Regions from separate parts of the Streptomyces sp. NPDC086080 genome, predicted to be linked through region 3. Evidence: riboswitches for the same ligand, from Rfam matches in the RefSeq annotation. Region 3 holds a riboswitch; each other region holds the start of a gene.
The links. Region 3 has a riboswitch for cyclic di-AMP ahead of ACIF9R_RS07315 (NlpC/P60 family protein). Riboswitches for the same ligand answer to the same signal wherever they lie in the genome.
Positions count from the first base shown of each region.

Region 1: it holds a riboswitch for cyclic di-AMP, as region 3 does, so the genes downstream of both, ACIF9R_RS31985 (M23 family metallopeptidase) here and ACIF9R_RS07315 (NlpC/P60 family protein) in region 3, are expected to answer to the same signal.
Region 2: it holds a riboswitch for cyclic di-AMP, as region 3 does, so the genes downstream of both, ACIF9R_RS19340 (M23 family metallopeptidase) here and ACIF9R_RS07315 (NlpC/P60 family protein) in region 3, are expected to answer to the same signal.
Region 4: it holds a riboswitch for cyclic di-AMP, as region 3 does, so the genes downstream of both, ACIF9R_RS06230 (transglycosylase SLT domain-containing protein) here and ACIF9R_RS07315 (NlpC/P60 family protein) in region 3, are expected to answer to the same signal.

Region 1 is NZ_JBITRU010000037.1:11,110-18,624, forward strand. It holds gene ACIF9R_RS31965 (MFS transporter) at 1-845, shown strand, start outside; gene lhgO (L-2-hydroxyglutarate oxidase) at 945-2,237, shown strand; gene trmB (tRNA (guanosine(46)-N7)-methyltransferase TrmB) at 2,283-3,122, shown strand; gene ACIF9R_RS31980 (PrsW family intramembrane metalloprotease) at 3,169-4,536, shown strand; gene ACIF9R_RS31985 (M23 family metallopeptidase) at 4,690-5,709, opposite strand; cyclic di-AMP (ydaO/yuaA leader) riboswitch at 5,722-5,878, opposite strand; tRNA gene ACIF9R_RS31990 (tRNA-Met) at 6,173-6,246, opposite strand; gene ACIF9R_RS31995 (dihydrofolate reductase family protein) at 6,320-7,453, opposite strand.
Region 2 is NZ_JBITRU010000015.1:88,027-95,541, reverse strand. It holds gene ACIF9R_RS19355 (DNA topoisomerase (ATP-hydrolyzing) subunit A) at 1-431, opposite strand, end outside; gene ACIF9R_RS19350 (M16 family metallopeptidase) at 1,071-2,456, shown strand; gene ACIF9R_RS19345 (M16 family metallopeptidase) at 2,453-3,841, shown strand; cyclic di-AMP (ydaO/yuaA leader) riboswitch at 4,044-4,207, shown strand; gene ACIF9R_RS19340 (M23 family metallopeptidase) at 4,220-4,993, shown strand; gene ACIF9R_RS19335 (GntR family transcriptional regulator) at 5,205-5,915, shown strand; gene ACIF9R_RS19330 (HPr family phosphocarrier protein) at 6,076-6,357, opposite strand; gene ACIF9R_RS19325 (GNAT family N-acetyltransferase) at 6,536-7,515, shown strand, end outside.
Region 3 is NZ_JBITRU010000004.1:275,349-282,863, forward strand. It holds gene ACIF9R_RS07305 (NlpC/P60 family protein) at 1-752, opposite strand, end outside; gene ACIF9R_RS07310 (hypothetical protein) at 1,111-1,464, shown strand; gene ACIF9R_RS07315 (NlpC/P60 family protein) at 1,523-2,698, opposite strand; cyclic di-AMP (ydaO/yuaA leader) riboswitch at 2,706-2,878, opposite strand; gene pcrA (DNA helicase PcrA) at 3,140-5,623, shown strand; gene ACIF9R_RS07325 (peptidoglycan DD-metalloendopeptidase family protein) at 5,723-7,399, opposite strand.
Region 4 is NZ_JBITRU010000004.1:52,141-59,655, reverse strand. It holds gene ACIF9R_RS06250 (ABC transporter permease) at 1-330, opposite strand, end outside; gene ACIF9R_RS06245 (ABC transporter ATP-binding protein) at 317-1,330, opposite strand; gene ACIF9R_RS06240 (outer membrane lipoprotein carrier protein LolA) at 1,372-2,592, opposite strand; gene ACIF9R_RS06235 (polyprenyl synthetase family protein) at 2,914-3,924, opposite strand; cyclic di-AMP (ydaO/yuaA leader) riboswitch at 4,451-4,620, shown strand; gene ACIF9R_RS06230 (transglycosylase SLT domain-containing protein) at 4,626-5,108, shown strand; gene ACIF9R_RS06225 (HAD family hydrolase) at 5,072-5,944, opposite strand; gene ACIF9R_RS06220 (GNAT family N-acetyltransferase) at 6,167-7,237, shown strand; gene ACIF9R_RS06215 (glycosyltransferase) at 7,322-7,515, shown strand, end outside.

The DNA of each region.
Region 1 (7,515 bases), on a different contig from region 3:
ACGGCGGTGGCGACTGGCGTTCGTCGATGGTCCCCGAGTGCCTCCGGGTGGAGGCGGCCCCGCTGCTGCTCGGCTCGTACGCGGACGACGTGGGCCGCTCGCTGTTCGGTGCCGCGGCGGAACTGACCCGGCTGGCCGGCTGGATGGCCTTCGACACCGGCCAGCAGGAGGCGGCCCAGCGCTACTACATCCAGGCCCTGCGCCTGGCCCGCGCTGCGGCCGACGTCCCCCTCGGCGGCTACGTCCTCGCCTCGATGTCCCTCCAGGCGACCTACCGCGGCTTCGGCGACGAGGGCGTGGACCTCGCCCAGGCCGCACTGGAACGCAACCGCGGCCTGGCCACCGCCCGCACCCTGAGCTTCTTCCGCCTGGTGGAGGCACGCGCGCACGCACGCGCGGGAGACGCCCAGGCGGCCGGTGCCGCGCTGAAATCTGCGGAGAGCTGGCTGGAACGCTCCCGTCCCGGCGACAGCGACCCCGTCTGGCTCGGCTTCTACTCCTACGACCGCTTCGCCGCCGACGCCGCGGAGTGCTACCGCGATCTGAAGGCACCCCGCCAGGTCCGCCGCTTCACCGAGCAGGCACTGTCGCGGCCGACGGAGGAGTTCGTGCGCTCGCACGGGCTGCGCCTGGTCGTCTCGGCGGTGGCCGAACTGGAGTCGGGCAATCTGGACGCGGCCTGCGAGCAGGGCGTGCGCGCGGTGGAGGTGGCGGGCCGCATCTCGTCCGCCCGCACCACCGAGTACGTCAAGGACCTCCTGCACCGTCTGGAGCCCTACGGCGACGAGCCCCGCGTGGTCGAACTGCGCGAGCGCGCCCGCCCGCTCCTGATGACCACGGCCTGACCACGGCCGGCCACGGGACCGACAGGGACCACTGGGAACCACCGGAACCACCGGGAACCGCTGGAGACGACCGGAGCCGAAGCCGTTGTCAGTGGCAGGGTGCACTATCGGATGCGGGAGGTGGCGCGGGTGACGCAGGGGGCGCGGGAGACGCGGGACGCGGGGACGGCGCGGGAGACCGTGACGCGGTCGTACGACTGCGACGTCCTGGTGGTCGGCGGCGGGATCGTCGGAATGTCGACGGCGTACGCGATCAGCCGCGCCGCTCCGGGCACCCGGGTGACGGTGCTGGAGAAGGAGCCCGGCCCGGCCCGGCACCAGACGGGCCGCAACAGCGGAGTCATCCACAGCGGCGTCTACTACCGCCCCGGCTCGCTGAAGGCGCGGTACGCGGTGCGGGGTGCCGCCGAGATGGTGAAATTCTGCGCGGAGTACGACATCCCGCACGCGGTGACGGGCAAGCTGATCGTCGCCACGGCCCGCGAGGAGCTTCCGCGGCTGCACGCCCTGGTCCAGCGCGGCAGGGAGAACGGCCTCACGGTCCGCGAACTGTGCGGCGCGCAGATCGCGGAGTACGAGCCGGAGGTGGAGGGCCTGGCGGCCATCCACGTCGGCACCACCGGCATCTGCGACTTCGCGGCGGTCGCCCGGCGGCTCGCGGAGGCCTCCGGCGCGCAGATCCGCTACGGAACGCGGGTCGTACGCGTCGACCGCCGCCCCGACAGGGGAGTCGCCGTCCTGACGGCCGGGGGCGATGTGGTGCGCGGCCGGGTGCTGGTGAACTGCGCGGGTCTGTACTGCGACGAGATCGCCCGCCGTACCGGTGACGATCCGGGCGCCCGGATCGTGCCGTTCCGCGGTGAGTACTACGAGCTGGCCCGCCCGGAGCTGGTGCGGGGACTGGTGTACCCGGTGCCCGACCCGGCGTTCCCCTTCCTCGGCGTCCACCTCACCCGGGGCATCGACGGAGGTGTCCACGTCGGCCCCAACGCGGTCCCGGCCCTGGCCCGCGAGGGTTACGACCGGCGCACCGTGCGCCCGCGTGAGCTGGCGGCGACCCTCGCCTGGCCGGGCTCCTGGCAGCTGGCCCGCCGCCACTGGCGGTACGGCACCGGCGAACTGCACCGCTCGCTGTCCAAGGCGGCCTTCGCCCGTGCCGTACGCCGGCTGCTGCCCGCCGTGCGGGAGGACGACCTGGTGCCGGCGGCGGCTGGGGTGAGAGCCCAGGCGGTGCTGCGGGACGGCACCCTGGCCGACGACTTCCTCCTCCAGGAGACCCCCCGTGCGGTGCATGTGCTGAACGCGCCCTCGCCGGCCGCGACCGCGTCCCTGCCGATCGGACGGGAGATCGCGCGGCGGACGATGGCGCAGCTCACGGCCCTGGAGAGGTGAGGGCACCCCGACCGCCCACCGCGTCCCCGTAAAATCGGGAGCACTGTGTCTGATTCCGTGAGCACCCCCGAAGCACCGCGCCCCGCTGCCCACCCGGTCGGTGTGCCGGTCCGCCGTACTCGGGCCAAGGGGGAACCGCGGTTCCCGGACGGGCCGAAGGCCGATCCCGCCGGGTCGCACTTCGAGCGGCGTATCCGCAGCTTCCAGCCACGCCGCAGCCGCGTCACCGCCGGGCAGGCGGACGCGCTGCAGCGGCTGTGGCCGACGTGGGGTTTCGACATCGACGGCAGCCGGCGGCTGGATCTCGCCGCGTTCTTCGGCAACGACAACCCGGTCGTGCTGGAGATCGGCTTCGGCATGGGCGAGGCCACCGCGGCGATGGCCGCCGCCGACCCGGCCACCAATCTTCTCGCGGTCGACGTCCACACCCCCGGCCAGGGCAACCTGCTCAACCTCGCCGACCAGCGCGGACTGACCAACATCCGGGTGGGCAACGGCGACGCGATCATCCTCCTGCGCGAGATGCTCGCGCCCGACGACCTCGGGGGGCTGCGCGTGTACTTCCCGGACCCCTGGCCGAAGAAGCGGCACCACAAGCGCCGACTGATCCAGCCGGAGTTCCTGACCCTCGCCGCGGCCCGGCTGAGGCCGGGGGCGGTCGTGCACTGCGCCACCGACTGGGAGCCGTACGCGGAGCAGATGCTGGAGGTGCTCACCGCGCACCCCGCCTTCGAGAACACGCGGGAGGACGGTGGTTTCGCGCCGCGACCCGGGTTCCGGCCGCTCACTCGTTTCGAGGGGCAGGGACTGGACAAGGGTCATGTCGTGAACGACCTGCTCTTCCGCCGCGTACCGCATGCGGAGCGGGCCGGGCACCGAGCCTGAGACCGCGCGCAGCCTGCCCTGCCCCTCCCTCGTTAGGGTCGATCACGTGGCCACCAGCCCTCCGTACCCGGCGCCCCCGGGTGAAGCTTCCGGCGGCACGCTGCGGCACGCGCACTGGTGGCAGCGGCCATGGGTCCGTTACGGCGCGCTGATCACCCTGCTCACACTGTCCGGTCTGGTGATCCTCGCCCTGGTCCGTGAGCAGACGGGGACCCAGGGGTTCCTGGTCGGACTCGGTCTCGCCGTACTCCCCGTGCCGTTGCTGCTGGCCGTCTTCCGCTGGCTCGACCGGGTCGAGCCGGGGCCCTGGCGGAACCTGCTGTTCGCCTTCGCCTGGGGGGCATGCGCGGCGGCGCTCATCGCGATCGTCGCGAACAGTTTCGCCACACGGTGGATAGCGACGGCGACGGCGGACCCGGCCGGCGCCGACACCCTGGGGGCGACCGTCATCGCGCCGGTCGTGGAGGAGACCGCGAAGGCGGCGGCCGTTCTCCTGGTCTTCCTCTTCCGCAGACGCGACTTCACCGGAATCCTCGACGGCGTGGTGATAGCCGGGGTCACCGCCACCGGCTTCGCGTTCACCGAGAACATCCTCTACCTCGGCACCGCCTTCGGCACGGACCAGCTCACCGGCGGCAGCGGGGTGGCTTCGGTCACCGCGGCGACCTTCTTCGTCCGCGTCGTCATGTCGCCGTTCGCGCATCCCCTGTTCACCGTGCTCACCGGGATCGGCTTCGGCATGGCCGCGCTGTCCACGGACCGGCAGCGGCTGAGGCGGGTGCTGCTGCCGCTGTGCGGACTGCTCCTGGCGATGGGCATGCACGCGCTGTGGAACGGTTCGGCCACGCTCGGACACTTCGGCTTCTTCGCGGTGTACGGGGCGTTCATGGTGCCGATGTTCGGCCTGCTGACCTGGCTGGTGGTGTGGACGAGGCACCGGGAGCTGCGGACCGTGCGGGTGGAACTGCCCGCGTACGCGGTGGCGGGCTGGCTCACCCCGGCGGAGCCGTTCGCGCTCGGCTCGATGCGGGCGCGGCGCCTGGCCCGGCAGTACGCCCGCCGGTACGGCGGCAAGCCCGCGGCGCGCGCGGTCGCGCAGTACGAGGCCTACGCGACCTCGCTGGCGTTCCTGCGGCACCGGGGCCGACTGGGCAGGGCCGGGACGGATTTCGTGACCCGGGAACGGGAGCTGCTACTGGAGTTGTGGCACCGGCGGGGCGCGGCCCGTCCGGCGCTGGACCACGCGGCCCGTGTCACCGCGCCGCCGGTTCCGGTCGCCGCCGCACCGTGGCCGGCGCACGGGGCGTACGGTCCTCCTTCGCCCGGCCATCCTGCGTACGGCCACCCTGCGCACGGGCAGCCGCCCTACGGGCACCCCTACCCGGCGTACGACCCGAACGCCTACCGCCCCTGACGGGTCCGCGCAGTGCACGACGGTCCGTCAAGAACCGTAAGTTCCCCGGCGGACGACGGGGCTGCCGCGACCGCCCCGGAACACACCTGACCGGCAGCCCTGACGTCGGGGGGGCGTCGTCGGGACTGCCGGGGTCTCAGGGGGCGGCGGGGCTCAGGGGTTGAGGCCCTTGCTCTGCAGCCAGGCCATCGGGTCGATGCCCGAGGAGGAGCCACCGGTGTGGACCTCCAGGTGGAGGTGGGCCCCGGTGGAGTTGCCGGTGGAGCCGACTCGGCCGATCACATCGCCGGTGTTGACCTTCTGGCCCACGCTGACGCTGATGGAGGACTGGTGGGCGTACCAGATCTCGGTGCCGTCGTCGAGGGTCAGCACCGTCTTGTAGCCGTAGGAGCCGTCCCAGCCGGCGGAGGTGATCGTGCCGGTGTGGACCGCCTTGATCAGCGTGCCGCTGGGGGCGGCGAAGTCGAGGCCGGTGTGCTGGCCGGAGGACCAGTAGGCGCCGGACTGACCGAAGGTCGAGGAGATGGTGTACGAGGAGGTCGGCAGCGTGTACTGCGTGGCCAGCTCGGCGAGGCGCTCGGCCTCGGCCTTCTTCGCGGCCTCCTCCTCCGCCTTCTTCTTGGCGGCCTCGGCCTTGGCCTTGGCCTCCTTCTCCGCCTTGGCGGCGGCCTCGGCGGCCTGCTTCTCGGCGGCGGCGACGGCCTCGGCGGCGGCCTTGGTCTCGGCCTGGATCTGCTGCTGCTCGACCTGGGCCATGATCCGGCTGCGCAACGCCTCACCGGCACCGGAGGATCCCTGGTCGGCCTCGTCCTCGGTCATACCGAGGGTGCTGAGGGGGGTGGCCGAACCCTGGGGGGTTTCCTCGTCGGAGATGAGGGAACCCACAGTGGGGAGGTCGGGCATGGAGATCGAGACCGGCGGCTTGCCGGTCTGGGCGGTGGCCATGCCACCGGCACCGACGGCCGCTATGACACCGACACCGAGGACGGTGGAGCTACGGGCGAGCCCTCCCCCGCGCTGCTTGGAGACGCGGTGCCGGCCACGGACCGGGCGAAGGGACTCCGCGGTGGGGTTCCACTCCTCGAAGGGCCCCTCGTCGGCGCGGACCTCACCGTAGGCGAAGGTGTCGCTCGGCTTGAACGGGGCCTCGGGGGCAGGCGGGTTGGACGCCACGTGGGCGTGCTCCTTTCCTTCCTTCTTCGCCTACCGGGTTAGCTGACGGGTTCGGAGCAGGAAGGTCTCCTACGCGCGTACCGAGCCGTGTTGCCACGGCGCTGTCCGCGCGATTCACCCCAATGTGGTGGTTCCCCGGTTCCCTTGCGGGATTCGGCGCGTGCGCACGGAGCCGACTTCTGTGACGGCTGGGACGACCGCGCTGCGTTATCGAACGTTAATAGACGTGAGGGCCGGATTCCAAGCCGTTCCTCTTGATCATTAAGGATTCCCGCGCGGACTTAAGCGCCACGAGTGGTCAAAAACGGGCGAGTTGACTGCACCTCGGACGCGAGGCGATATCTGACGGTTCGTCAGTTGTTATGCGCTGCGGGACGATACGATCACAGCGAGTGAGACGGGCGCCGGACGGCAAAAACACCGAGGACCGGAACCCTTTCGGATTCCGGCCCTCGGCCTTCAGTAGCGGGGACAGGATTTGAACCTGCGACCTCTGGGTTATGAGCCCAGCGAGCTACCGAGCTGCTCCACCCCGCGTCGTTGAGACAAGTGTACGTCATGCGCGGGACACGGCGCACACCCATGACCGGCGCCCGCCGCCGCGCGGGATTCAGCCGTCGAGCAGATGCCCGTTCGGCGCCTTGGCGCGCTCCTCGTACTCCGGCAGGACGACGACGACGGCGCCCCCGTCCGCCAGCACGCCGCTGCCGTCGGCCCCCGCCACGAACGTGTCCGGCTCCCGCCAGGCCGTGACCACCCGCCGTACCCCCACGTCCAGGATCAGCCGGGCACAGGGCGCCGGCCGGGACGCGCGCCGGGCACACGGCTCCAGGCTGGAGTACACGGTGGCGCCGGCCAGACGGGGGTCCGTGGGGTCGGCCTTGGCGAGCGCGGCCTCCTCCGCGTGCACCACCGGGTCCGTGCCCTCCCGGGAGTGCCCGCGCGCCAGCTCCGTACCGTCGGCCGCCACCACCACCGCGCCCACGCTGAACGCCGTCGTCGAGGGCGGGCACTGGGCGGCCAGCTCACAGGCGAGGGCCAGCCAGTGGTGGTCGGCGGCGGAGTCCAGCGCCCCGGTGCCGGGCGCGGTGGGCTCGTAGCGCATGAGCACGACATCACCGATCGGGCGGGTCTCCACAAGACGCAGCCGACCGCCCTGGTAGGACCCGGGTCCGAAGAGGCGGGGGGCGTCCGCGTCGCCGACGAACAGCGGAGCGAGGACCAACTGCACCTCGTCGGCGAGGCCCTGGGTGAGCAACTGGGTGTGGATCTGCCCGCCGCCCTCGACCATCAGCCGCCGCACCCCGCGCACGGCGCGCAGATGCTCCAGCAGCGGCCGCCAGTCGAGTGCGGGGCCGAGCGGGACGACGTCGGCGGCGATACCGAGGGCGCGGGCCCGCTCGGCGCCCTCGCCGGTGGTGTAGAGGATCTTCTCGCCGCCGGTGTGCCAGAACCGCGCCGTCGGGTCGAGGTCGCCGGAGCCGCTGACGGCGACCTTGAGCGGGTACTCGGGCCTGCCCGCCGCGACCCGGGCGGCACGCCGCTCGGGCGAGTTGACCAGCAGCCGGGGATTGTCGGCGCGGATCGTGCCGGCGCCGACCAGGATGGCGTCCACGCCCGCCCGTACCTCGTCGACCCGGTCGAAGTCGGCCGGACCGGACAGCAGCAGCCGGTCCGGGCCGGTGTCGTCCAGGTAGCCGTCGAGGGAGACGGCGGCGGACAGCAGGACGTACGGACGGGGCATCGGCGTACTCCGGGTGACGGTCGGCGGCCGGCCGGGGGAGGGGCGCGGTCGGCCGGGCCGCG
Region 2 (7,515 bases), on a different contig from region 3:
CTGGTGGCCTCGGCCATCCGGCACTCGGTGTACCGCATCGCGGCGGGCGGGTCGTCGTTGCCCAGCGAGCCGAAGTTTCCATGGCCGTCGACCAGGGGGACGCGCATCGAGAACGACTGGGCCATGCGCACCAGGGCGTCGTAGATCGAGGCGTCGCCATGGGGGTGCAGCTTGCCCATGACCTCGCCGACGACACGGGCGCACTTCACGTAACCGCGCTCCGGGCGCAGCCCCATCTCGTTCATCTGGTAGACGATGCGGCGGTGCACCGGCTTCAGGCCGTCGCGCGCGTCCGGCAGGGCGCGGGAGTAGATGACCGAGTAGGCGTACTCGAGAAAGGAGCCCTGCATCTCGTCGACGACGTCGATGTCGAGGATCTTCTCCTCGTACGAGTCGTCGGGCGGCGGGGTCTTCGTGCTGCGGCGGGCCATCGCTGCCGGCTCCTTGCTGAAGCGTTTGGACGGGATCTGACGCGGACCATTGTGGACTGTCGCACTGACAGGTGGGACCAGGACCCGGTCGTGGCGGCCCCGGGGAGGGCAGCGTACGGCGCATGTGCGGTCCGCTCCCGCGCGGGGTTCCCGGTGATCGGGGCGGGGTGGCCCGGGGCGGGTGGCGCGGCCCGTCGCTCGCGGACGCCTTCCCGGCCCCTCGGCCGCAGTCGAGCGGGAGGCACCCCCACCGCCCACCCGTGCCGGCCCGCATCACAGCCGGCGTGGGGTGTGGGGTACGGGGCGGGCCGCGGGCGTGGTGCGGCGGGCCGCGGGTGAGGTGCGGCGGGCCGCGGGCATGGTGCGGCGGTCCGCGAGTGCGGTGCGCGGGCGGGGTGTGGCCGCGGGCGTGGTGCGGCGGGCCGCGGGCGCGGGGAGGGGCTGTCCGGGGTGGGGCAGGGGGTGTCCGCCAGGGCGCAGGGCGGGGGCCGGCCGCCTCCGACCCCGCCCACGGGTTCTCGCTCTCGGCGTAGCAGCCCGCCGCGGGAACTTCTCCGGCCGTGCGCACGCTTGCATACAGTGGCAGGACCGGCAGAAACGGCGGTTTCGACGACCGCCTCCGCGATCGAAGGGACGTACATGCCCATGGGTCACACGGCCACAGCTCAGGCAGGCTCCGGCGGCCTGACAGCGACCGAGCACCGCCTGGCCAACGGCCTGCGCGTGGTGCTCTCCGAGGACCACCTGACCCCGGTCGCCGCGGTGTGCCTCTGGTACGACGTGGGTTCACGCCACGAAGTCGAGGGACGTACCGGTCTGGCTCACCTTTTCGAGCACCTGATGTTCCAGGGCTCCGCCCAGGTGAAGGGCAACGGTCACTTCGAACTGGTCCAGGGCGCCGGCGGCTCCCTCAACGGCACCACCAGCTTCGAGCGCACCAACTACTTCGAGACCATGCCCGCCCACCAGCTGGAGCTCGCCCTCTGGCTGGAGGCCGACCGGATGGGCTCCCTGCTGACCGCCCTGGACGAGGAGTCCATGGAGAACCAGCGGGACGTCGTCAAGAACGAGCGCCGCCAGCGCTACGACAACGTGCCCTACGGCACGGCGTTCGAGAAGCTGACCGCCCTGTCGTACCCGGAGGGCCATCCGTACCACCACACGCCCATCGGCTCGATGGCGGACCTGGACGCGGCCACCCTGGAGGACGCGCGGCAGTTCTTCCGTATGTACTACGCGCCGAACAACGCGGTGCTCTCCGTCGTCGGTGACATCGACCCGGAGCGGACGCTCGCCTGGATCGAGAAGTACTTCGGCTCCATCCCCGCCCACGACGGCAAGTCCGCCCCGCGCGACGGCGCGCTGCCCGACGTCATCGGGGAGCAGGTGCGCGAGATCGTGGAGGAGGAGGTCCCCGCGCGTGCGCTGATGGCCGCCTACCGGCTGCCGGAGGACGGCACGCGCGCGTGCGACGCCATCGATCTGGCGCTGACGATCCTCGGCGGCGGCGAGTCCTCGCGGCTCTACAACCGTCTCGTACGGCGCGACCGTACGGCCGTGGCCGCCGGTTTCGGCCTGCTGCGGCTGGCCGGGGCGCCCTCCCTGGGCTGGCTGGACGTGAAGGCGTCCGGCGACGTGGAGGTGCCGGTCATCGAGGCCGCCATCGACGAGGAACTCGCCCGGTTCGCCGAGCAGGGCCCCACGGCCGAGGAGATGGAGGGCGCCCAGGCCCAGTTGGAGCGCGAATGGCTCGACCGGCTGAGCACGGTCGCGGGCCGCGCCGACGAACTGTGCCGGTACGCCGTCCTGTTCGGTGACCCGCAGCTCGCCCTGACCGCGGTCCAGCGCGTCCTGGAGGTGACGGCGGAAGAGGTGCGGGAGGCCGCCAGGAGCCGGCTGCGTCCCGACAACCGCGCGGTGCTCGTCTACGAGCCCCTCGCCGCCGAGGAAGCCGCCGAGGGCGACGACACCGAGGAAGCCGCCGCAGCCGCCGGCACCGACGAGAACGAGGAGGCGGCGAAGTGACCGAGCTCGCCACGATGGACTTCCACCCGCAGCCGCAGGCCGGCGAGGCCAAGCCCTGGGCCTTCCCGGCCCCCGAGCGCGGCACCCTCGGCAACGGCCTGACCGTCCTGCGCTGCCACCGCCCCGGCCAGCAGGTCGTCGCCGTCGAGGTGATCCTGGACGCGCCCCTGGAGGCGGAGCCCGCCGGTCTCGACGGTGTCGCCACGATCATGGCGCGCGCCTTCTCCGAGGGCACCGACAAGCACTCCGCCGAGGAGTTCGCCGCCGAACTGGAGCGCTGCGGCGCCACCCTGGACGCGCACGCCGACCACCCCGGTGTCCGCCTCAGCCTGGAGGTCCCGGCCTCCCGGCTGCCCAAGGCGCTCGGGCTGCTCGCCGACGCCCTGAGGGCGCCCGCGTTCGCCGACAGTGAGGTGGAGCGGCTCGTCCGCAACCGGCTGGACGAGATCCCGCACGAGCTGGCGAACCCCTCGCGCCGTGCCGCGAAGGAGCTCGCCAAGGAGCTGTTCCCCGCGAGTTCGCGCATGTCGCGCCCGCGTCAGGGCAGCGAGGAGACCGTCTCCGGCATCGACTCCGTGGCCGTGCGCGCCTTCCACGAGAAGCACGTACGCCCCGCCACGGCGACCGCGGTGATCGTCGGCGACCTCACCGGTGTCGACCTGGACGCGCTGCTCGACGACACGCTGGGCGCCTGGACCGGCTCCTCGGCCCAGCCGCGGCCCGTCCCGCCGGTGGTGGCCGACGACACCGGCCGGGTCGTCATCGTGGACCGCCCCGGCGCCGTGCAGACGCAGCTGCTGATCGGCCGTATCGGCCCGGACCGGCACGACCGGGTGTGGCCCGCGCAGGTGCTCGGCACCTACTGCCTCGGCGGCACCCTCACCTCCCGCCTGGACCGCGTCCTGCGCGAGGAGAAGGGGTACACCTACGGCGTACGGTCCTTCGGCCAGATCCTCAGGTCCACCCCGGACGGCACGGGCGCGGCGATGCTGGCCATCAGCGGCTCCGTCGACACCCCGCACACCGGCCCGGCCCTCGACGACCTGTGGAAGGTCCTGCGCACCCTCGCCGCGGAAGGGCTCACCGACGCCGAACGCGACGTCGCCGTGCAGAACCTCGTGGGCGTGGCGCCGCTGAAGTTCGAGACCGCGGCGGCCGTCGCCGGCACCCTGGCCGACCAGGTCGAGCAGCACCTGCCGGACCACTACCAGGCCGATCTGTACCGGCAGTTGGCCGCGACCGGCACCGTGGAGGCCACCGCGGCGGTGGTGAACGCCTTCCCGGTGGACCGGCTGGTGACCGTCCTCGTCGGTGACGCGGCGCAGATCAAGGAGCCGGTGGAGGCCCTCGGGATCGGCGAAGTCACCGTCGTGACGGCCGAGTAGCGGGCCGCCACGAGGCACGCGCGCGTCGGGCCCTGGTGGCAAGGAGGCCACCAGAGCCCGATTGTGCCCGAATTGGGGCGGAGGTTGCCTGTCTGCCCTGTGGGATACGCTACAAAAACCGCGATCCGTTTGAGGAACGCGAGACCTCCCGCTTAGCTTCGTCCGGGCTGTTCGTCGGGCAGTGCGCCGCAACCGCGGCACCGGACAGTCATCGCCGAGTCCCCGTACGGCGCGAGCCAGGGGAGCCGGGGACCCATCCAGTCCCTGGGGTGAATCGGACGCCCGCGCGTGTCGCGAGGGGGTCCGTAGGAGACCTTCCTGCTCCGAACCCGTCAGCTAACCCGGTAGGCGAGAGGGAAGGAAAGGACCAGCCTGTACATGGCGTTCACCCGCGCCCCGGGCAAGCATCGTCGTCCCAGCAGGACGCAGCGCGGCACCGTCCGCGCGGCGGGCGTCGCGGCCCTCGCCGGCACCGGCGTCGTCGGCTCCCTCGCGGCTCCCGCACTCGCCGCCGAACCCGCCGCCGCGCAGACCGGCCTCACCCCCGTCGTCACCCTGGGCGACGCGGTCGCCGACCGCGTCGACGCCCAGGCGGCCGCCCAGCACGAGGCCGCGCGCGAGGCGGCCGAGGCGGCGGCGCGCAAGGCCGCTGAGGAGCAGGCGCGCGAGCGGGCGGCCGAGGAGGCCGAGCAGGCCCGCGCGGAGAAGGAGCGCGCCGCGCGTGAGGCCGAGCGCAAGCGCCTCAACACCTTCGTCTCCCCGATCCCCGGCTCGTACGTGTCGACCGGCTACAAGAGCGGTGGCGCCGTGTGGTCCTCCGGCAGCCACACCGGTGTCGACTTCCACGCCGCGAGCGGCACCCCCGTCCAGTCGGTCGGCATCGGCACCGTCGTCGAGGCCGGCTGGGGCGGCGCGTACGGCAACCAGGTCGTGATCCGGATGAACGACGGAACGTACACCCAGTACGGGCACCTGTCGTCCATCGCCGTCTCCGTGGGCCAGCAGGTCGCCGCGGGGCAGCAGATCGGCCTCTCCGGCGCGACCGGTAACGTCACCGGCGCGCATCTGCACTTCGAGGCGCGCACGGGCTCCGACTACGGCTCCGACCTCGATCCCGTCGCCTACCTCCGCGCGCACGGTGTGAACCTCTGACACGTCCGCACCCGGCGATCCGTCTCCCGCGCCTCCGCTTCCCGCGATGCCCCGGCCCCCGAGCCGGGGCATTCGGCGTTTCGGCACGCGACTTGACCAAAAAATACACATGGATTCCGGATCGCCGTCGGAAATTCCCGCCGATTGCAATAGAGTCACGGAACAGACGTCAATCGTCGGCGTTTCACGGGGATTAAGCCGGAGGTCGGTCATGCGCATTCCCGCGCAGTCGGTGTGCACGGCGATCCGGGACGACATCGTCGCGGGTGTTCACGAGCGCGGCAGCCGGCTCACCGAGGAACTCCTCGCCCGTCGGTACGGAGTCTCCCGCGTCCCCGTCCGGGAGGCGCTGCGCACGCTGGAGGCGGAGGGCTTCGTCGTCACCCGCCGGCACGCGGGCGCGTGTGTCGCGGAACCCACGGAGCAGGAAGCCGCCGATCTGCTGGAGATGCGCGTGCTCCTCGAGCCGCTCGGCGCCGCGCGCGCGGCCCAGCGGCGCACGGAGGCCCACCTGAAGGTGCTGCGCGGTCTGGTCCGGCTGGGACAGGAACGCGCCCGCCAGGGCAACAGTGACGACCTGCGCTCCCTGAGCGGCTGGTTCCACGAGACGCTCGCCCAGGCCTCCGGCAGCCCGGCGCTGACGTCGACGCTGGCCCAGCTGCGGCACAAGATCACCTGGATGTACACCACCGACGGGCCGTCCGACCCGGTCGAGTACTGGGCGGAGCACGGCGCGATCGTGGACGCGGTGGCGCGCGGGGACGGCGACCGGGCGCGGGCCGTCACGGCGCTGCACACCGAACGCGCGAGCACCGGGCACCGCCTGCGGTTCGGCTCCGGCGCGGGCACCGACCGGGTCGGCCGCGTGGACCGTGTGAGGAACTCGCAACATCCCGTAAACACACCGAGTCTGCGCCCTTAACACGAGTGCCGTATACAAAGAGTGCGTAATTCATGGGGGCTATTTCCGCTGCCCGCAAAAAGGGAAGTGCGGGAAATGTGAAAGGCCCGCCCGGTGGTCCGGGCGGGCCTTTCCGTGGGCGGGGCGTCTGCGAGAAGACGGTTTTCCCGCCCATGACCATTCAGACGGTCTCGGGAAGCTCCTCGAGCCCTTCGGCGACCAGCTTCGCCAGCCGGTCCAGGGCGGCATCCGCCCCCTCGGCGTCGGAAGCGAGGACGATCTCCTCGCCGCCCTGGGCGCCCAGGCCCAGTACGGCGAGCATGGAGGCCGCGTTGACGGGGTCGCCCCCGGCCTTGGCGATCGTCACCGGGACGCCTGTGGCCGTGGCGGCTCGGACGAAGATGGAGGCGGGGCGGGCATGGAGACCCTCGGCCCAGCCGACGTTGACGCGGCGCTCAGCCATGTGTTGCTGCCCTTCGCAGTTCAGGGTTGTCTAGACCAGTTTCCCATATCGTGAAGCATGCCCGGAGCGGCACCCCTGGGCCCGCTCCGGTGGCAGCCGGACCGCGGCCTCGGTCCGGCTGTCGTCCACCACAGACTGCCTTGCGCCCCTGTCGTACGCGAGCCGTAGTCTGGGGCCCATGCAGATCTCGTCGGACCGGCACGAGTATCCCGCCCACTGGGAAGCCGACGTGGTGCTGCGAGACGGCGGCACCGCGCGTATCCGCCCCATCACCGTCGATGACGCCGAACGCCTGGTCAGCTTCTACGAGCAGGTGTCGGACGAGTCGAAGTACTACCGCTTCTTCGCGCCCTACCCGCGCCTGTCCGCCAAGGACGTCCACCGCTTCACGCACCACGACTTCGTGGACCGGGTGGGACTCGCGGCCACGATCGGCGGCGAGTTCATCGCCACCGTACGGTACGACCGGATCGGCGCCGACGGGGCGCCCGCGTCCTCCCACCCGTCGCCCGCCACCCCCGCCGGAGGGCCTTCCGCGCCCGCCCCGCCCGTCTCCGACGAGGCCGAGGTCGCCTTCCTCGTCCAGGACGCCCACCAGGGCCGGGGAGTCGCCTCCGCCCTGCTCGAACACATCGGAGCCGTCGCGCGGGAGCGCGGAATCCGCCGGTTCGCCGCCGAGGTGCTGCCCGCCAACACCAAGATGATCAAGGTGTTCACCGACGCCGGGTACACCCAGAAGCGCCACTTCGAGGACGGCGTCGTCCGTCTGGAGTTCGACCTCGAACCCACCGACCGCTCCCTGGCCGTGCAGCAGGCGCGCGAACAGCGCGCGGAGGCGCGCTCGGTGCAGCGGCTGCTCACTCCCGGCTCGGTGGCCGTCGTCGGCGCCGGACGCACACCCGGCGGGGTGGGGCGCAGCATCCTCGACAACATCCGGAACGCCGGCTTCACCGGGCGGCTCTACGCCGTCAACAAGGCGTTCGAGGAGGACCGGAAGGATCTCGACGGGGTCCCCGCGTACCGGTCCGTCCGCGCCATCGACGCTCCCCTCGACCTCGCCGTCGTCACGGTGCCCGCCGAGCACGTCCCCGAGGTGGTCGCCGAGTGCGGTGAGCACGGCGTACAGGGGCTCGTCGTCATCTCCGCCGGCTACGCCGA
Region 3 (7,515 bases):
ACGTAGGGGCTGCCGATCTTCTCGTAGGCGTAGGCGACGGCCTCCGCCGCGCGGGGGCCCGGGGCCCGGGAGGTGACGGAGCCGGGGGCGGACGGGCCGTTGTGGGGGTCGGTCGAGGAGCGTGAGGCCCGGTCGGTACCGGCGTCGTGCTGCTCGGGCGGCAGGCGGGACAGCAGCCGGCGGGCGGCGGTCAGCTTGTCGTTGATCGTCTTCCTGTGCCGCTTCATCTCGGCCCGGCGGGCGGTCAGCGACTCCACCTCGACGCGGGCGGCCCCGCGCAGTCGCTCGATCTCCCGGAGTTGTCCGCGCAGGCGGCCCACCTCCGCGTTCTGGCGGCTGCCCACGCGTGCGGCGAGGGCGGTGCCGTCCAGATAGCCGTCCGGGTTCTCGGACAGGAGGAGTCGCAGGGCGGGGTCCAGGCCGCCGCCCCGGTACTGCGCCGCCGCGACCGAACCCAGGGCGTCCCGCGCGTCGTTGAGCCGGTCCCTCCGGCGGGCCGTCTCGTCGTGCAGATCGTGCAGCCGCCGCTGGGCCGACTCGGCCTTCTCCTTCGCGCCGTTGTACTTCTCGGTGGCGGTCTCCGCCTCCTGATAGAGCACCGCGATGTCGGCTCTGGCCTGCTCCGGTGTCGACTGTGGTTCGGCGAGCGCAGGCCCGGCGAAGCCGGTCGCGGTGGCAGCGCCGACGAGGGCGACGGTGGCGGCCGTGCGGCCGCCCGCCGAGCGCTTCCGGGACCTGCGGTGCGCTGCCACCTTGCTGCCCGTCCTTTCCGACGACCGCACCGGACGGACTGTCGTCCGGCGGTCCGGCGGCGGGATGTGCGGGGGAGCCGTCCGCCGCCGGACCTTTCGGCGGTGGTGCCCGGCCGCCGCCCCTGGCACGGGCGGCGATGGAGAGCCGGTCACCTGGTGGAGGACGCTAGGCCCCGCCGCGCGCCCCGGGTAACGGGTTGTGCGAAAGTGGCGTGGGTGGATCGACGAGTGACCGTAAGTGATCGGAATCGCGTTCCGGCTTCGTCCTCTTCACTCTGGGTCATGATCGATGCGGTGAAGCCCGGCGGGCCGAGGGCGCCGGAGTGCTAGAGGACGGGGGTGGCTAGGCTCCGGCCTCATGGACGTACTCATCCACCTCTTCGTCGGTCTGCACATCATCGGCATCGCGTCGCTGCTCGGTGGCTTCCTCACCCAGATGAAGGCGATAGGCGAGGGCACCGCCCGCTTCATCCCGGCGATGCTGCACGGCGCGCTGACGATGCTGGTCACCGGTATCGCCCTGGTCGGCCTCAACGAGGCGCAGGACTACTCCGTCGACAACATCAAGATCGGTGTGAAGCTGGCGCTGCTGATCGTGATCCTCGGCCTGGTCTATGTGAAGCGCGACGACGAGAAGGTGGACAAGGGCCTGTTCGGTCTCGTCGGTCTGCTGACCGTGACGAACATCTTCATCGCGGTGCTGTGGACCTGACGCGTCGGGGCACGGAAGCGGTCGTCCGGGGAGGCGGAGCCTCCGTGCCCCTGCTCGGTCAGGCGGGGCGTACCACGCTGTGGATCGAGGACTCGCCGTCGTAGAAGATCGACTCCTCGCGGACGTACGTGCCGGGCTTCGGGGCGTGGATCATCATGCCGTTGCCGATGTAGAGGCCCACGTGGGTGACGTCGTCGTAGAAGAAGACGAGGTCGCCGGGCCGGGCCTGGGAGACGGGGACTGTCGTGCCCGCGTTGACCTGGTCGTACGTGGTGCGGGGGAGCGTGACGCCGGCGGCCTTCCAGGCGGCCTGGGTGAGACCGGAGCAGTCGTAGGAGCCGGGTCCGGTGGCGCCCCAGACGTACGGTTTGCCGATCTGCGCGCGGGCGAAGGCCAGGGCCTTCTCGGCCTTGGTGCCGTACGAGGAGTCGGATGACGGCGCGGTGGCCGAGCCGGAGGACCCCGAGGTGCCCGAGGCGCCGCTGTCCTGCTGCGCGGCGGCGGCCTCTGCCTGGGCCTGCTGCCGCTCCGCCTCCTGCTTCGCGAGCTCGGCGGCCTGGCGGGCGGCCTCTTCCTGCTTCTCCCTCTCGATGGCCGCGAGCCGCGCCTTCTCCTCGGCGGTCAGCTTCGACAGCAGCTCACGCGCGTCGGTGAGCTTCTTCTGGACGGTGGCCTTGGCCGTTTTCAGGTCGTCCTGCGACTCGGTGAGCGTCTCGAGGCTCTCCGTGGCCTCCTGGCGCATCTTCATCGTCTCGGACTGCTGCGTGACGTAGTCGTCGACCGCCTGCTTCTGACGGCCGGTCATCCGGTCCATCACCTGGCGCTGGTCGAAGATGTCCTGCGGGGTGTCCGCGAGCAGGAACGTCGCGGTGTCGGGGACGCCCGCGCCGGTCCGGTACTGGGCGGCGGCGTAGGAACCGAGTTCCTCACGCGCGTCGTTCAGCTTCTGGGTGCGCTTGGCCACGTCGTCGAGGAGGGTGTCGACGCGCTTGCGCTGCTTGGTCGTCTTCTCTTTGGCCGAGTTGTACTTCTCGGTCGCCGACTCCGCCTGGCGGTAGAGGTCGCCGACCTTCTTCTCGACCTCCTCCAGGCTCGGCTTGTCGTCGTCCGTGGGGACGGCGTTGGCTGTCTGGGAGAGCAGGGCGACGGAGGTCAGGGCGGCCGTGGCCAGGGCCGGGGTCCGTATGCCTGCTACGCGCGTGCCGGGAGTGCGCGATTTGCGGTGCGACGCCAAGGGAGGCGACTCCTTCCAATGCTCCGCCTACCGGGTTAGCTGTCGGGTTCGGGCGGGTGGTTCGGAAGGGTTGCCCTACGGCCGCTCCACGGGGGAGTGGGCCGATTCACCCCAAAATCTCGGTGGGTCCCCGGCTCCGGCTGCCACGGCGGACAGTGACGGACTCGGCGGAGGCCGCGCGGTCCGGCGAGGTTCGCCGGCGGGGGACGAGCGGCCTGACCGCACCGTAGCCAACTGGTGTGGCCTCTGTGAAGGTTGATGGGTGATATGCCCGATACATTTTTGTGACCTTATGCAATGAGCCACTCAGGGTGAGGGGCCGGTCCTGGAGAGTGTGCGCCCGTGCGGTGGCCGGGCTCCGGCGCCGGCGGCGGGCGGAAAGCGGGGATGTTCCCGGGGCGGGCCCGGGATGTCGGTGGGGCACCCTAGACTCGGAGAGCGATGAGCAGCCTCTTTGACGACAGCTTCCTGGCGGACCTCCAGGCCCAGCGGGGCCCCGCGGACGAACCTCCGCCACCGCCCGAGGACGATCATGCGCCGGAGTCCGTTCCGGACGATCTGTTCGGCGGGAAGTTCGACGTGCCGCCGGACCGGGATTCCTACTACCGCGACGGCGCCCCGCGCCCGGTCACCGACCCCGCCGCGCTGCTGGAGGGGCTGAACGAGAACCAGCGCGCCGCCGTCGTGCACTCCGGCTCCCCGCTGCTCATCGTGGCCGGTGCCGGTTCCGGCAAGACCCGCGTGCTCACCCACCGCATCGCCCATCTGCTGGGCGAGCGGCACGTCCACCCGGGCCAGATCCTCGCGATCACCTTCACCAACAAGGCCGCGGGCGAGATGAAGGAGCGCGTCGAGCAGCTCGTCGGCCCGCGCGCGGGCGCCATGTGGGTGATGACGTTCCACAGCGCGTGCGTGCGCATCCTGCGCCGCGAGAGCAAGAAGCTCGGCTTCACGTCGTCGTTCTCGATCTACGACGCCGCCGACTCCAAGCGGCTGATGGCGCTGGTCTGCCGTGACCTGGACCTCGACCCCAAGCGCTTCCCGCCGAAGTCCTTCAGCGCCAAGATCAGCAACCTGAAGAACGAGCTGATCGACGAGGAGGACTTCGCCGCCCAGGCCGGTGACGGCTTCGAGAAGACCCTCGCCCAGGCCTACGCGCTCTACCAGTCCCGGCTGCGTGAGGCCAACGCGCTGGACTTCGACGACCTGATCATGACGACGGTCCATCTGCTCCGCGCCTTCCCGGACGTCGCCGAGCACTACCGCCGCCGCTTCCGGCACGTCCTGGTCGACGAGTACCAGGACACCAACCACGCCCAGTACGCCCTGGTCCGCGAGCTGGTCGGCACCCCCTCCGAGCATCCCGTCGACGTGCCGCCGGAGGCCGAGGTCCCGCCCGCCGAGCTGTGCGTGGTGGGTGACGCCGACCAGTCGATCTACGCCTTCCGCGGCGCGACCATCCGCAACATCCTCCAGTTCGAGGAGGACTACCCGGACGCGACCACGATCCTGCTGGAACAGAACTACCGCTCCACGCAGACCATCCTGAGCGCGGCCAACGCCGTCATCGAGCGCAACGAGTCGCGCCGCCCCAAGAACCTGTGGACCAACGCCGGCTCGGGCGCGCGGATCACCGGGTACGTCGCCGACACCGAGCACGACGAGGCACAGTTCGTCGCCGACGAGATAGACCGCCTCACGGACGCGGGCGAGGCCAAGGCGGGCGATGTCGCCGTCTTCTACCGGACCAACGCCCAGTCCCGTGTCTTCGAGGAGATCTTCATCCGCGTCGGCCTGCCCTACAAGGTCGTGGGCGGTGTCCGGTTCTACGAGCGCAAGGAGGTCCGGGACGTCCTGGCCTATCTGCGGGTGCTCGCCAACCCCGAGGACTCGGTGCCGCTGCGCCGCATCCTCAACGTGCCCAAGCGGGGCATCGGCGACCGCGCCGAGGCCATGATCGACGCCCTCGCGCAGCGCGAGAGGATCAGCTTCCCGCAGGCGCTGAAGCGCGTCGACGAGGCCTACGGCATGGCCGCGCGCTCGTCGAACGCCGTGAAGCGGTTCAACACGCTCATGGAGGACCTCCGTACGGTCGTCGAGTCCGGCGCGGGCCCGGCCACCGTCCTGGAGGCGATCCTCGAACGCACCGGGTATCTGGCCGAGTTGCAGGCGTCCACCGACCCGCAGGACGAGACCCGGATCGAGAACCTCCAGGAACTGGCGGCCGTCGCCCTGGAGTTCGAGCAGGAGCGCGGTGAGGGCGAGTCCGTCGCACTGTCCGACTTCCTGGAGCAGGTCGCCCTGGTCGCCGACTCCGACCAGATCCCCGACGAGGACGACGACGGCTCCGGTGTCATCACCCTCATGACGCTGCACACCGCCAAGGGCCTGGAGTTCCCGGTCGTCTTCCTCACCGGCATGGAGGACGGCGTCTTCCCGCACATGCGCGCCCTCGGCCAGCCCAAGGAGCTGGAGGAGGAGCGACGGCTGGCGTACGTGGGCATCACGCGCGCGCGGGAGCGGCTGTACCTCACCCGGTCGACGCTGCGCAGCGCGTGGGGCCAGCCCTCGTACAACCCGCCCTCGCGCTTCCTGGAGGAGATCCCGGCCGCCCACCTTCAGTGGAAGCGGACGGCGGCGAGCGCGCCCGTGCCGTCCGGTCCGGCGTCGGGGGTGGCGGCCTCGCTGTCGTCGTCCCGTTCGCGCTCGTCGGCGTCCGGTGCCTCCGGCTTCGCCACCCGGCGGACCACGGAGAAGCCCGTGGTGTCGGTCGCGGTCGGGGACCGGGTCACGCACGACCAGTTCGGCCTCGGCACCGTGGTCGCGGTGCGGGGCACGGGGACGAACGCGGAGGCGACGATCGACTTCGGGGACACCAAGCCCAAGCGTCTGCTGCTGCGGTACGCGCCGGTGGAGAAGCTGTAGCCGCACGCCGGGCGCCCGCCGGTCCGTCATGGGCTCGCGGGCCGCGTGCGGCTGGTCCGCCTGCCGGAGCTGTTCCCGTCCCGCGACGCGCCGAGACGTCTACGACGGCTCGAGGCCGTGGCTGCGCAGCCAGGCGAGCGGGTCGATCGCCGAGCCGCCGCCGGGGCGTACCTCGAAGTGCAGGTGCGGGCCGGTGGAGTTGCCCGAGTTGCCGGAGAACGCGATCTGGTCGCCGGCTTTCACGGTCGAACCGGAGGGAATCTGGTAGCTGGAGAGGTGGCAGTACCACGTCTCCGTGCCGTCCATCGCCGTCACGATCATCATGTTGCCGTACGCGGAGTTGTACTGCGTGCGCACCGTGCCGTCGGTCGCGGCCAGCACCGGGGTGCCGTACGAGACGGGGAAGTCGATGCCGGTGTGGGCGGACATCCAGTTGATGCCGGACTGGCCGTAGTAGGCGCTGAGCCCGTGCTGTGCGACCGGGAGGGAGAACTTCGGGCGCAGCCGCTCCTTGCGGGCCGCCTCCTCGGCGGCCGCCCTGCGCTCGGCGTCCTGCTGCGCCTTGAGGTCGATGCGCTCCTGGGTGCGGCTGGCCCGGTCGGCGAAGTCGTCCGCGCCCGCGGCGAGGCTTTCCAGCTGGGTGTCCAGCTTGATGTTGGCGGCGGACGGTGTGACCGGCTGGGCGTCGGCCGCGGTCGTCTTCGTTTCCTGGCCGCTGTCCTCGGCCAGATCGCCGACCGAGGCCGCGGCGATACCGGCGACGCCCATCACACACGCCGAGGGCACGGCCACCGTCAGCAGCGCGGAGCGCTTGGCGGGCGAACGGCGTCGGGAGCGGGACCCGGAGCGCGAGGCCGCGCGCGGTGACGGGACCGGTGACGGGACCGGGAGGGGCTCCTCCTGCTCGTCGAGCAGGGACACGGCGGGCAGTTCACCGGTGTCGCCCGGCTCGTCGTGGGCCGGTGTGCCGAGGGCCGGTTCGTCGGCGGTGGTCTCGTAGGCGTCCTGCGCGTAGGTCTCGTGCTCGCCCGTGCTCTGGCCGTAGGGGTCCTGGTCGTAGGACTCGGCCGGTGGTGCGTAGGTGTCGGACGTGGGGGCCGGGGAGGCCGCCTCGCCGCCGTCGGAGTTCCACTGCGTGGCGTCGTACACGCCGCTGTCGAAGGTCTGCGTGCCCCAGCCCCACTGCGGGACCCCGTCGGCCGGGGTCTCGGCCTGGCCGGACGGGAGCCAGGTGCCGGCGTCCCACTGGCCACTCGTCTCGGGCGAGCCGGCCTGCGGCGGGATCACCGTCATCGGCTGGTCGCCGGTGGTCCAGGCGGTCGTGTCGTAGCCGCCGGTGTCGTACGAGGCGGGCTGCTGGGCCGCGTACAGGTCGTAGTGCCCGGTGTCCTGGCCGTTCGCGGGCCAGTGTCCGGTGTCGTAGCTGCCCGTGTCGGAGCTGCTGCCCTGGAGGTCGCCGAAGAGGGGGTCGGCGGTGAAGGTCGCGGTGCTGTGGCCGCCGGTGCCGTAGTGCGTGGCGGCGAAACCTGTGGCGTCATAGCCACCGTAGGTGGTGAAATCGCCGTACTGGGCTTCCTGGGTGCCGTACGACGCGTAGGGCGCCTCGTCGGCATCGGAAGCCGGAGCCGGGGCCATGGTCCCCGACGGGTGACGGTCGTTCACCAACTTCTCTTTCGCCTCGACAACAGGGGCTGGCAGAGCAGTGCGGCGACTGTACCCGGCGGTACGCGGGCACGACAATCTTCCCGAGGTTTCACGCGCGCAGGAAACGGGCATTCGGACGTGTTTTGGCGGAGGGCGGGCGCGGTCTTGGCTCTTTGTTCGAAGTTTGTTCGAGATTTGAATGAGTCGGTGGCCGTAAGTCGGCCGTGTCGGACCGTTGTTGTTCGGAT
Region 4 (7,515 bases), 220 kb from region 3:
GCCGGCGAGGGCGTCGCCGGCGACGACCCCGATCGCCATGGGCAGGAAGAACGGGAGGGTGGCGGCGAGCGCGGTGAAGACCAGGAACAGGCCGTTGTTGGTGATCTGCGAGATGAACGCCGGACCCCCCGCGCCGCCGCCCCCGCCGCCGGCCGACGAGCCGTCACCGGTCTCGATGCGTACGGCGATGCCGACCAGGACCGGTACGGCGGCCAGCACCGCGAGCAGGGCGAGGGTGCGCCAGCGCCGGAAGGTGGTGAGCAGTTCGCTGCGGAACAGACCGAGGGTCCACAGCGGGTTCACCGTCCGCACCGCTTCAGCCCGCGACATCGAAGCCCTCCCCGGTCAGTGCCACGAACGCGTCCTCCAGGGAGGCCCGTTCGACCCCGAAGCCGCGCACCCGGACACCGGCCGTGACCAGTGCCGCGTTGACCTCGGCGAGGTCCCGCTCAGGCACCTCGCCGGTGACGCGCTCCTCGGCCACGACGACATCGGCGACCCCCTGCTCCTTCAGCACCCGGGCGGCGTCCGCCGGGTCCGGGGTGGTCACCACCAGCCGCCCGCGGGCGCCCGCGGCCAGGTCGGCGACCGGGCCCTGGGTGATCAGGCGGCCCTGGGCCATCACGGCGGCGTGCGTGCACACCTGCTCGATCTCGTCGAGCAGGTGGGAGGAGAGGAAGACGGTGGTGCCGTCCGAGGCCAGCGCGCGGACGAGTGTGCGGATCTCCCGCATGCCCTGCGGGTCGAGGCCGTTGGTGGGCTCGTCCAGGACGAGCAGCCTGCGCGGCTGGAGCAGGGCGGCCGCGAGGCCGAGGCGCTGCTTCATGCCGAGCGAGTACGCCTTCGCCTTCTTGCCGGCGGCGGCCGTCAGGCCCACCCGGTCCAGCGCGGCGGCGACCCGGACGCGCCGGGTGCGCGGATCCGCGGTGGGGTCGGCGGAGTCGTAGCGGAGCAGGTTGTCGCGGCCGGAGAGAAAGCCGTACAGGGCCGGGCCCTCGATGAGGGCACCGACGTGGGGCAGCACGGCGCGCGCGGAGCGGGGCATGGGACGCCCCAGGACGTGTGCCGTGCCGGAGGTCGGCTCGATCAGGCCCATCAGCATGCGGATGGTGGTGGTCTTGCCCGAGCCGTTGGGGCCGAGGAAGCCGAAGACGCTGCCCTCCGGGACGGTCAGGTGCAGACCGTCCACGGCGAGTTGTCCACCGCGGTAGCGCTTGGTGAGCGCGCGGGTGGCGATGACCGCACCGTCACCCGCGTGCGCGGCCGGTTCCGTGCTCGCGCCCGGTTCCGTGTCCGCGCCGTCCGGCTCCCTGGCGGGCGCCTCGCCCATCGGCTTCCTCGTTCCCTGTCACGTCGTAAGGTTCCGGGGCCTTACTTCCCCGCGTCGGCCGCCTTCACGAGCGCGTCCTTGGTGACGGTGCCCACGTAGACCTTGCCGTCGTCGGTGATGAGCGCGTTCACCAGGCGGGTGCTGAACACCGTGCCGCTGCCGAACTCGCCCTTGACCGGGTCGCCGAGCGAGTCGAGGAAGCCGCCGGCGTCACCGCCGACGTCGCCGGTGGGCAGACCGCCCTCGGCTCCCGTGTCGAAGGTGGCGACGGTGTTCCAGCCCTCGCCGAGCATCTTCAGCCCGTCGAGACCCTTGGCGAGGTCGTCCTCGGACTTCGGTGCGCGCTCCGGCTTCCGTGAGTGCTCCCGGCCCCGCTCCAGGTCGCTGTCCTCGGTCACCTCGGCACCCTTGGGCGGGGTGAACTCGAAGGTCGACGCGGCCGGACGGTCGAAGCTCACCTTGGTGAAGCCGACGTCCACGACGGCCGCGCCGCCGGACGACGGGGTGAGCGTGAACTTCAGCGGCATGCCGGTCCTGCTGTCGACCGCGATACTGATCGCGCCGACCGTGGAGCCGGACTGCCTGGGCTTCACGACCAGCTTGTACGCGTCCCGGCCGGCCACCTGGGCGGTGCCGTCGACGGTCACGGACGTGGTGTCGTCGACCGCCTTCAGTGCCTCGTCGGCGAAGTCCTTCGGGGTGGCCGGGGGCCGGTGCCCCCGGTCCTCGCCGGACCCGTCGACCGTGCCGTGGTAGACCGCGTTGGACGCGCTGTCGTAGCCCCAGACGTCCTTGCCGTTGTGGATCAGGCTGTACTCGGCGGCGTTCTCCAGGATCGACACCTTCTGCCGGTCCGGGCCGTCGGCCGCGATCCGCAGCGTGTGCGTGCCGGACGCCAGTTCGGTGAGCTTGGCGGAGGGATCGGCCGAGGAGCCGTCGCCACCGCCCTGTCCCATCGCGCCGGACGTGAGGCCGCTCTCCAGGCCGCCGAGGTTCGGCAGCCCGAGGTCGGTGGTGATCTTCACGGTGCCGGACAGCCGCTCGACGTCCGACTGCGCGATCTTCTCGATCAGTTGTGCGGCGGTGATCTCCGGCAGGTCGGGGTCGCCGGAGTCGGCGAGCGCGGGGACCAGCCCGATGGTCGCGGCCGCCACTCCCATCACCGTGACCGGGACGACGTACCGCGCGGCTTTGCGCCGCCCCGTGCGCGGCTCGTCGACCTCCCCCGCGGTGGTCCTGTCGTCGGATTCGTACGGTGCCATGTGTGCCCTCCGTGGTCGGCGGCGGCTTCCGTCTCGTGTCCTCGCACCAGTCTCGCCCTGAGCCGCCATTCTCACCCGAACCGGTGAGAAGTGGTGTTGTCCGTCGTTGTCCATCTGACCAAATCCGGCAGGCGAATTCGTCAGACCGCGGGCGCAACTCCATGTACTGCTGAGGTATGACACGGGAGGTGGTTTCCGCCCCCGCCCAGTAGGGGCCAGGGGGAGGGTCGGGCCGCCGGTGCGGCGGGCACCGCGGCCGGCCCGGCCCCGGCGGCGCACCACCGCGACGGTTCGACGCCGCCCGGCGCACCACCCGACGGCTCAGCCCGCGCGGTGCACCACCGCGTCGCACAGGTGCACGAGGGCCGTCTTCGCGCCGCACTCCCGCAGGGGGGCCAGCACCGACCGCGCCTCCTCCGCGTACCGCACGGTGTCCCGGCGGGCCTGCTCCAGCGCGGGATGGGCGCGCAGCAGCCGCAGCGCCTCGGCGTGCCGGGCTTCGTCGGTGAGGTCGGAGTCGAGCAGCTCGCACAGGGCGATGTCCTCGGCCAGCCCCAGCCGGGCCGCCCGTTCACGCAGTCGCAGTACGGGCAGCGTGGCGATGCCCTCGCGCAGGTCCGTGCCGGGGGTCTTGCCGGACTCGTGGGTGTCGGAGGCGATGTCCAGGACGTCGTCGGCGAGCTGGAAGGCGACGCCGAGCCGCTCACCGTACTGGGTGAGCACGTCGACCACGGTCTCGTCGGCGCCGGACATCATCGCGCCGAAGCGGCAGGAGACGGCGACCAGCGAGCCGGTCTTGCCGCCGAGCACGTCCAGGTAGTGGTCGACCGGGTCGCGGCCGTCCTGCGGCCCCGCGGTCTCCAGGATCTGTCCGGTGACCAGCCGCTCGAACGCCTCGGCCTGCACCCGCACCGCCTCCGGGCCGAGGTCCGCCAGGATGTGCGAGGCCCGCGCGAAGAGGAAGTCCCCGGTGAGGACCGCGACGGAGTTGCCCCAGCGGGTGTTCGCGCTGTCCACCCCGCGCCGCACCTCGGCCTCGTCCATCACGTCGTCGTGGTACAGCGTGGCCAGATGGGTCAGCTCGACCACCACGGCGGAGGGCACCACGCCGGGCGCGTAGGGGTCCCCGAACTGGGCGGCGAGCATCACGAGCAGCGGGCGGAACCGCTTGCCACCGGCCCGCACCAGGTGCTGGGCGGCACCCGTGATGAGGGGGACCTCACTCTTGGTGGCCTCGATCAGCCCTTCCTCGACAGCCGTCATTCCGGCCTGGACATCGGCTTCCAGAGCCTGGTCCCCCACGCTCAGCCCGAACGGCCCGACGACGGTCACGAGGGGTCTCCTGTCTGCTGGTGTCCACTGGCGATTACACGGAATGTCGATAGGTCGCTGCCCTCACTCAAGTCAGCGTATCCGGTCACCTTTCGATCACCACCGGCACCTCGGGTTACCGGCAGGGCGCCACGGGATCAGGAGCGGGGCGCTTCCGATCGACGGCCGACAACGGACATTCCCCTCCTTTCCTGGACGCAAAGACGCCCGGACCATCCTGCCCGGACTCATGCCCGATTTGCCGCAATTGGCCAGTGAATTCCCGTAGGCCTCAAATGCTCCGGCGCCAGGCGATCAGTGAGGTCGGTCACGCGCGACCCACCCCGCCGGCCATCACGCCGCACCGGCGTCCACCCTTCTCCCGGACCGGAGTTGACCCTTGGCACTCGCAAAGGATCAAGCGTCCCAAATCACCCGTTCGAAGATCAAAGGGCCACATGTGTGACGTCTTCACTTGTTCCCGACATCCCCTCTCGCATACGTTCCGGGCCTGCCGGGCGGACGCCGAATCCTGCCACCGCCCGCATCACACCCACCGACGAACTCACGCACGGCAGGAGCGGGGGACCCAGGTAAGTCGCCGGGCCGGGCCATCGCGCCGGAACGGCTAGGGGTGAAGCCATGCCCGCAAGGGCACGGCCGGGCACTCTCCCGCCCGAACCCGACAGCTCACCTCGCAGGCGTAGGAGAGGAACACAGACATGCCCGCTTCCGGTCACTCCCGCCTCGGCCGCCGCCTCGTCCGCTCCCTCGCCGTCGCCGGCACCGGCGTCGCCGTGGTCGCCCTCCCGCTGTTCGGCGCCACCACCGCCGCCGCGGCCACCACGACCCCCGCCACGACCGCCGCCTCCACGACGGCGTACCCGGACAACCTCGACGGCTGGATCCGCGAGTCGCTGGACGTCATGGCGCAGCACGGCATCCCGGGCTCCTACGAGAGCATCCACCGCAACATCATGCGCGAGTCCTCCGGCAACCCGGCCGCCATCAACCTGTGGGACTCCAACGCCGCCGCCGGCACCCCGTCGAAGGGCCTGCTGCAGGTCATCGACCCGACCTTCCAGGCGTACCACGTCCCCGGCACCGCCTTCGACCCGTTCGACCCGGTCGCGAACATCACGGCGGCCTGCAACTACGCCGCCGACCGCTACGGCTCGATCGACAACGTCTTCGGCGCGTACTGAGCCGACCGCTGACGGCCGAGCACGGCCGCACCACCGAACAGTCGCTCGAGGACGACGGCCACGCCGTCGTCCTCGTTCGACGTGGTGACCTCGTCGGCCACCGCCTTCAGCTCGGGGTGCGCGTTCGCCATGGCGACGCCGTGCGCCGCCCAGTCGAACATGGGGATGTCGTTCGGCATGTCACCGAAGGCGACCGTGCGCGCCGGGCTCAGCCCCAGATGCTCGGCGGCCAGCGCGAGCCCGGTCGCCTTGGTCACCCCGCACGGCTGGAGCTCCACGGTCCCCGGGCCCGACATGGTGACCGTCGCCAGTGAACCGACCACCGACCGCGCCGCCGCGGCCAGCGCGTCGTCGGACAGCCGCGGGTGGCGCAGCAGCACCTTGCTGATCGGCCGCTCCCACAGATCGCTCCGCCGCTCGACCCGTACGGCGGGCAGCGTCGGATGCGGCATCAGATAGCCCGGCTCGATCAGCGTCAGCCCGTCGGCCCCGTCCTGATCGACCGCGGCGTACACCTCCCCGACCTCGGCCTCGATCTTGCCGAGAGCCGTCTCGGCCAGTTCCCGGTCCAGCCTGACGGACCACAGCAGCCGGCCCGCGCCGGCGTCGTACACCTGCGCGCCCTGTCCGCACACCGCGAGCCCCGTGCAGCCGAGGTCGTCGAGGAGCGGCCGCACTCTGGGGGCCGGGCGCCCCGTCACCACGAGGTGCTGGGCACCGGTTTGCGCCACCCGCCTCAGAGCGGCGAGGGACCGGTCGGACAGGGTGTCGTCGCCGCGCAGCAGCGTCCCGTCCAGGTCGGTGGCGATGAGCGAGCAATCGGTGGGTGCGGCCATGATCAGAGAATACGGACAACACGACCGTCCGATTCACGGTGCTCGTATCGGCTCGCTTTCGGTGCGATTCCCCTTTCGTAGGCGCCGGGTTCGGACCGGTTCATGACTCTTTCACCGATTGGCGAGAACATCGTCCGCTCTCTACCGTCCGCCCGGGATGGGGCGGTACCTTCCAAGGGTCCAGGGGGGACTTGATCGGGGGGTCAGGTGAGCAGTGGACGCATGCGCGTGCTGAGGCCCGGGGAGCTCGGCGAGGGGGAACGGGAGCGCTGGCGGGAGCTGCGTGCCGCGACGGACGCACCGCGCAGCCCTTTCATGGAACCGGAGTTCACCGCCGCGGTGGGCCGGGTGCGGCCGCGGGCCCGGGTGGCGGTGCTGTACGAAGGGGCCGACCCGATGGGCTTCCTGCCGTACGAGCGGGGCCCGTTGGGGCAGGGCCGGGCGATCGGGCTCGGGGTGTCGGACTGTCAGGGCGCGGTGCTGGCTCCCGGTGTCGCCGTGGACGCCGCCGAGCTGCTGCGGGCGTGCTCGGTGTCGAGCCTCGTCTTCGACAACCTGGAGTCCGGCCAGGAGTTGTTCGTGCCGTACGCGGCCGAGGCGCACACCACCTATGTCATCGACGTGGAGAAGGGCTACGGGACGTACGAGTCCGAGCTGCGCGTCCGGTCGCCGAAGTTCCTGAAGACCACGCTGGCCAAGGAGCGCAGGCTGGGCCGCCAGGCCGGACCCGTGCGGTTCGTCTTCGACGAACGCGACCCGGCCGCGCTGCGGGTCCTCATGCGATGGAAGTCGGCGCAATATCGCAGGACCGGACGCCGCGACCGGTTCGCGCGGGAGTGGATCGCCCTGCTCGTGGGCCGGCTCGCCGAGACCCGGGCCGCTCAGTGCACGGGCACGCTGTCGGTCCTGTACGCCGGTGACCGGCCCGTCGCCGCGCACTTCGGGCTGCGGTCGGCCTCCGTCCTGGCCTGCTGGTTCCCTGCGTACGACCCGGGGTTCGCGAAGTACTCGCCCGGACTCGTGCTGCATCTGCGGATGGCCGAGGCGGCGGCGGACGAGGGCATCGGGCTGCTCGACATGGGACGCGGTCCCGCCGCGTACAAGGACTCGCTGAAGACCGGTGATCGCACCGTCCACGAGGGGGCGGTCACCCTTCCGGGGGTGGGCGCCGCGCTGCACTGGCTGGGCCGCGAGCCCGCGCGCCGGGCGCACGGCTTCGTCCGCGCCCACCCGCGCGTCGCCTCACTGGCGTCACGCACCTTGAAGGGCGCGGCACGGCTGCGCCGGCCGTGAGAAGAGGGAGGGGGAGGACGTATGTCCGGCGCAGCACGAGCGCGTACGCGGGAGGAGATACGGCGGTTCCTGGCCATCGGCGCGATGCAGGTCGCCGAGCTGGACCTGGAGCCGGGCGGGGAGGGGCCGGGCGGGAACGGACCGGGCGGGGGCGGGGGCGGGGCTGCGCTCAGACCCGGGCCCGGCAGCCCGCCGGTGACCCACGGCGAGGTGTTCCTGTTGGTCAGACGCGGGGGGCGGCCCGTGGGCACGCTGCTGGCGTGGGTGCCCGAGGGGGC